2 regions of the Massilimicrobiota sp. An105 genome follow, and region 1 is predicted to be linked to the other one. Evidence: a T-box and tRNA genes for the amino acid it is inferred to sense, from the RefSeq annotation. Region 1 holds a T-box; the other holds one or more tRNA genes.
What was found. A T-box is a leader RNA that pairs with one kind of tRNA and senses whether it is charged. The one in region 1 lies ahead of tyrS (tyrosine--tRNA ligase), so its partner is inferred to be a tRNA-Tyr.
Positions count from the first base shown of each region.

Region 2: it has a tRNA-Tyr gene. The T-box ahead of tyrS (tyrosine--tRNA ligase) is inferred to sense a tRNA for this amino acid. The anticodon was not compared.

Region 1 is NZ_NFLY01000001.1:3,323-6,598, reverse strand. Features, by position in the region: gene B5E48_RS00035 (LacI family DNA-binding transcriptional regulator) at 1-481, shown strand, start outside; gene B5E48_RS00030 (chloride channel protein) at 515-1,765, shown strand; T-box leader at 1,807-2,005, shown strand; gene tyrS (tyrosine--tRNA ligase) at 2,044-3,270, shown strand.
Region 2 is NZ_NFLY01000008.1:20,817-24,092, forward strand. Features, by position in the region: gene B5E48_RS03355 (PucR family transcriptional regulator) at 1-1,051, shown strand, start outside; tRNA gene B5E48_RS03360 (tRNA-Val) at 1,155-1,230, shown strand; tRNA gene B5E48_RS03365 (tRNA-Thr) at 1,236-1,311, shown strand; tRNA gene B5E48_RS03370 (tRNA-Tyr) at 1,317-1,400, shown strand; tRNA gene B5E48_RS03375 (tRNA-Gln) at 1,408-1,483, shown strand; tRNA gene B5E48_RS03380 (tRNA-Lys) at 1,487-1,562, shown strand; tRNA gene B5E48_RS03385 (tRNA-Gly) at 1,570-1,643, shown strand; gene B5E48_RS03390 (hypothetical protein) at 2,019-2,384, shown strand; gene B5E48_RS03395 (glucose-6-phosphate isomerase) at 2,479-3,276, opposite strand, start outside.

The DNA of each region.
Region 1 (3,276 bases):
GGGAAAAAGTGATATTTTGTTTGTGTCACCTAAGCAGAATTTAATCAACATAGAAGAAATGATTACTGGAATTCAGGAAGCTTATCAAAAATATGATTTGGTTTTTGATGCAACAAAACAGGTCGTACATACATCATCACATTATGAAAAAAGCTATCCACAATTTTTAGAGTATTTTAAAAATCATCGACATGATCTTGTTTTTACAAGTTATGATAAGGAAGCTGTTGCTGTTGTGAATGCTGCAATTGACAATGGAATTGAAATTCCTGATGAAATGGAAGTTATTGGTATGATGAATACAAGCTATGCTTTGATTTGTCGTCCTTCATTAACATCTATTCATGTTCCTGTGTATGATATGGGGGCATTAGCTGTAAGATTGCTAACAAAAATACTTAATGATGAAGAAATTGAAAACAAAGCTGTTGTCATTCAACATTTATTGATGCCACGTGCTACAACAAAGAAAGACTTCTAATTGATTTAGAAGTTTTTTTCAAAGGGGAATCTTATGTATATCAAACAATTCTTTATAGATTTAAAGTTAAATATATGTTTTGTCTGTAAATGGTTATGGATTGCTTTTGTTTTGGGTATTGTCTGTGGTATTGTAGGAGCATTATTTCATATTTCTATTGATTATGTTACTGATTTTCGTTTGTCGCATTCATGGATTGTATGGGGATTGCCAATTGGTGGTGTTTGTATTGTCTATCTTTATCGTCTGGTTCATTTATCTCACGAACCAGGAACAAATACGATTATTCAATCTATTCGCCAACAGGAAAAAGTTCCTGTTTTATTAGCACCAGCGATTTTTTTAGCCACTATTATTACCCATTTGTTTGGAGGTTCTAGTGGAAGAGAAGGAGCTGCATTACAAATTGGTGGTTCTCTAGCAACATCTTTTGGAAAAATAATTCATGCTGATCAGCGTGAAATGTCAATGCTGATTATGTGTGGTATGAGTGCAGTCTTTTCAGCTTTATTTGGAACTCCATTAACTGCGACACTTTTTTCCATGGAAGTTGTTAGTGTCGGTGTATTTTATTATGCGGCATTAGTTCCATGCTTATGCAGTAGTTTGATTTCATTTGGAATTGCACAACTTTTTGGATGTCAGCCAACTTTTTATCAGTTATCAATTCCTTTTCAATTAACACCAATTATGAGTTTAAGATTAGCTGTTTTTGCATTTATTATTGCTGCTTTTTCCATTGTATTTGTATTAATGATGCATTATAGTCACAAATGTTTTCATCAATATTTTCATAATCCATATATACGAGTTATTATAGGATCATTCATGTTGATGATTTTGGTTTTCTTTTTTCAACAAAGATATTTGGGAGCTGGAATGGAAATTGTTGCAGAAGCTCTTTATCATCAGGCTCTACCATATGATTTTTTCATGAAAGCTATTTTTACTGCTATTACTATCGGCTGTGGTTTTAAAGGTGGAGAAATTGTTCCAACTTTTGTGATTGGTTCAACTTTAGGATATGTATCAGCTTTATTATTGGGCATTGATCCTCATCTAGGGGCTGCTATTGGAATTGTTGGTATGTTTTGTTGTGTTATTAATTCACCACTTACAAGTCTCATGTTAGGGGCTGAAATGTTTGGTATTCAATATTTAACAGCAATGGCTATTGTTGTTGCATTATGTTATGTTTTATCGGGATATTTTAGTTTGTATCAAGCACAAAAAATTGTATATTCTAAAACTTCAGTTGAATTTATCAATCAAAATGCAAAGTAAAAATTTTAAGTTGACTTCGACTTGAAAATCGCATATTATATATTTAAGCGTTGAAGAAGACAAGTAATTATAAATGGATGTTATAGAGAGTCTATGATTGGTGGAAATAGATCATTGTTTATAATGAATACACTTTGGAGCAGCTAAATGAAAAGTTTAGCCGGTGGCAACATCGTTATCAATAAAGAGCGTATGCTTAATGCATAAATAAAGGTGGTACCGCGAGAATTCGTCCTTTTGATGAATTCTTTTTTTATTTTATAAGGAGGATATATGTTATGAAAATTTATGATGAATTAGTATGGCGTGGTTTAATTAAAGATGTTAGCTCGCCAGATATTGAAGAAAAATTAAATAATGGAGGAATGACTTTTTATATTGGTACTGATCCAACTGGTGATAGTTTACATATTGGACATTTTTCATCATTTTTGATTAGTAAACGATTAAAGGATGCCGGACATAATCCTATTTTATTAGTAGGTGGAGCTACAGGTTTGATTGGTGATCCTAAACCTGATACTGAAAGACCAATGATTACTAAAGAAGAAGTACAACATAATTTTGAATGTCTAAAAAAACAGGCTCAGGATTTATTTGGATTTGAAGTTGTGAATAATTATGATTGGTCAAAAGATTTAAACTTCATTGATTTTTTAAGAGATTATGGTAAATATTTTAATGTCAACTATATGTTGAATAAAGATATTGTCAAAAGAAGATTAGACTTAGGAATTACATATACTGAATTTTCTTACATGATTATGCAGGCCATGGATTTCTATTGGTTATATGAAAATAAAGGTTGCCAAATGCAGGTAGCTGGACAAGATCAATGGGGAAATATTACTGCTGGTATTGAATTGATTAGAAAGAAAACAGGGAAAGAAGCTTATGGATTTACAATGCCTTTGCTTACAAAATCTGATGGTACGAAATTTGGAAAAACAAACGGTCATGCCATTTGGTTAGATCGTAAAAAAACATCACCATATGAAATGTATCAGTTCTTTATTAATTCAGAAGATGATAAAGTCATTGATTACTTAAAATTCTTAACTTTCTTATCTAAAGAAGAAATTGAAGAATTAGAAGAAAAGAATAAAACACAGCCTCATTTAAGAGAAGCACATAAAGCTCTAGCAAAAGAAGTGATTACATTTATCCATGGTGAAGAAGCATATCAGGAAGCTTTGGATATTAGCCAAATGTTATTCTCTGGTAAAATTCAAGATTTAACATTAGAACAAGTTCAGTCATGCTTCCATGGTGTTCCTAGTATAGATATGGAAGAAGATACACAAATTTTAAATGCTTTAGTTAAAGTAGGGGCTGCTTCATCAAATCGAGAAGCACGTCAATTTGTTACAGGTGGTTCTGTTCTTGTCAATGGAGAAAAGATTACAGATGTAAGCTTTGTTATTCAAAAAGAAAATGCTTTTGGAAAACAGGTAACTGTTATTAGACGTGGTAAGAAAAATTATTATGTCATTAATCATAAATAGGAGGAT
Region 2 (3,276 bases), on a different contig from region 1:
TATTGAAGATACAACGACAATTCAACAATTGTGGGGAAAAGAATTGATTGTGACAAGTGGTTTAGGATTTCAAAAAGAAGGAGCACTTTTAAACCTTGTAGAATATTTGGTTAAGTATCATAGTGTCGGGCTTATTATTAATACTGGAAAGTATATTTTTGATGTTCCTCAAGATGTTCTTGATTATTGTGAAAACAATGATTTTCCGCTGTTAATTTCACCATGGCATATTCATATGGTTGACCTGATTAAAGATTTTTGTATGCGTTGTTTGTTTTCGCAAAAAGAGGATTATTTGGTTACACAGTATTTTCAAAATATTTTTAGTGATCCACGCACTATTGAAGAAAATAGGAATGAATTAATGCGTAGTTTTGATGTAGATGGAGATTTTCAGGTTTTGTTGATAGATATTGAGGACGCCAGTCAGTATAGTGAAATTGAAAGAAGAAGATTATCTTTACAATTACAGCTCTATTTTGAAAAAATAGAGTGTCCCTATAGCTTTTTTTGGTATGATGGATATTATGTGCTGATTGTCAATAATTTATCTCAAAAGGTCTTTTATCAACTAGTGGAGTCCATGTACCATCGTGCTAAAAATAGAATGAGAGTATCTGCTTTGCATATTGGAATGGGTACACAATTAAAAGATATCAGAGAATTGAATTTAAGTTATCAACGCGCTTTATCAGCAGTAACATTTGCCAGAATGTTTCAAAAAAATATTATTTGTTTTGATGATATGGGTATTTATCAGATTTTATTTTCTATACAGGATCAAAAAATATTATCTGATATGTATCATCATTTATTAGATACATTGATTCAATATGATCAAAAACATAATAGTGAATTAGAAAAAACATTATATTATTATTTGAAATATGATGGAAGTCCACAAAAAATTGCGAGATCAACATATACGCATCGTAATACTGTTCATTATCGTATTGAAAAAATAAAAACACTTTTAAATTGTGAACTTGCAATTTTTGAAGAAAAATTTCCTTATATGATAGCCTTTTATATTGCTAAAATGATGAAATAGAAGAAAACAGAAAAATGAGACATGATTTCTGTTTCTTTTTTATTTTCATTTTTTTCTTGACGTGCTTATAGTCGTATGCTATTATAAGAGGGCACTAGAAATTGGAGGTTTAGCTCAGTTGGGAGAGCATCTGCCTTACAAGCAGAGGGTCAGCGGTTCGAGCCCGTTAACCTCCACCATTTATGCCGGCTTAGCTCAATTGGTAGAGCAACTGACTTGTAATCAGTAGGTTGAGGGTTCAAGTCCTTTAGCCGGCACCATATACGGGGAGGTAGCGAAGTGGCTAAACGCGGCTGACTGTAACTCAGTTCCTTTCGGTTCGGTGGTTCGAATCCGCCCCTCCCCACCATTTCTGTTGGGATATAGCCAAGCGGTAAGGCAACAGACTTTGACTCTGTCATTGCGCTGGTTCGAATCCAGCTATCCCAGCCATTTGACCCGCTAGCTCAGTAGGTAGAGCATCTGACTTTTAATCAGAGGGTCAGGCGTTCGAGTCGCCTGCGGGTCACCATTCTTTTGCGGGTGTAGTTCAATGGTAGAACTTCAGCCTTCCAAGCTGACTACGTGGGTTCGATTCCCATCACCCGCTCCAATTGAATGAACACAAACTTTGATGAAATATGAGATATCAAGCAAAATTATACAATTCTGTTTGGTATCTTTTTTATTTATCAAAAAGTATGGATGTAAAAAGACTTAATTGAAAAACAGGTTAATCTATTAAATTTATAGTTTTCTAATAGATTATTTCATTTGTATAAAAAGTCATATTAATAAATGTTAAGGTATCCTTAATGATTTGAATTGTTTGATTGTTGTTATGTTTTTATGTAAAATGAAGTTTTATCTTATGTAATTCTGGAGATGATTGTTATATTTTGATAAAATGATATTAGAAAAGTCATTAAGATGTAAACCAATAGAACTGGAAGTAAAATGATAATTGAAAAGAAAGGTGGGATGGTCAATGTTAAAATTAAAAAAGATCATATGTTTTATAGTTTGTCTATTGGTTTTTATGGTGGTTCTTGTTTTTATAGACCAGCAAACGACTTATATGGTTGCGGTAAATCAAAATAACGTCGAAGTTTCCAATGAAAATATTGTCATAGAGATGAGTTCAGGAACTTCGGTAGGTTATTTTAAGAAGGCTGAGCTAGAAGAAATAGATGATGGTATTTATAGAATTGAAGCATATTTTTCGTTATTATCAGGGGAATCTTCAGGATATCAATACACAATTGACAACTCAGACAAGCATATTAAAGAGATAAGGCAATATCATTTAGATGAACCTGATGAGTATACTGTCATATATCAAAATAATAACTAAGGTGTGATCTATTTATTAATTTTTGTTCTCTTTTCAAAGAGAACATTTTTTATTGTGAAATGATAGGAATAAAAAAAGAAGTGATCGCTCACTTCTATACACCTGGCTTACCAAGTAATTTAAACATATTTTTCTTATAAACTTCAACACCTGGTTGATTGAATGGATTGACACCTAATAAGTATACTGATAAAGCACAAGCTTTTTCAAAGAAGTATACCATGTATCCAAATGAGTATGGAGTTAATTCATCAAGTGTAATTTGAATGTTAGGAACATTTCCAGTGTTGACATGGGCATCAATTGTTCCTTCACATGCTTTTTTATTAACATAATCAACAGTTTTTCCTGCAAGATAGTTTAAGTTATCTAAGTTATCAGGATCACTAGGAATTTCTAAATCAGAAATTGGATTTGCAATTTTTAAAATAGTTTCATATAAAACTTTGCTTCCTTCTTGAATAAATTGTCCAAGTGAATGTAAATCAGTTGAGAAAGTTGCACTTGTAGGTAAGATTCCTTTTCCTTCTTTTCCTTCTGATTCACCGAATAATTGTTTCCACCATTCAGCAGTTTGTGCTAACTGTAATTCATAAGTCACAAACATTTCAGCAGGATAACCTTGTTTTGATAACATTTGTCTTGCAACACCATATTGATAAGCACTGTTTTTGTCTAAGTCAGGATTGCTGTATTCTTCTCTTGCATCAGCAGCACCTTTCATCATAGCATCAATATCAATACCAGCCATAGCGATAGGGAATAAACCAACAGCAGTTAAAACAGAATAACGTCCACCAACATCATCAGGGACAACAAATGTTGTATATCCTTCGTTAGTAGCTAAAGTTTTTAATGCTCCTTTTTCTTTATCAGTAGTTGCAACAATTCT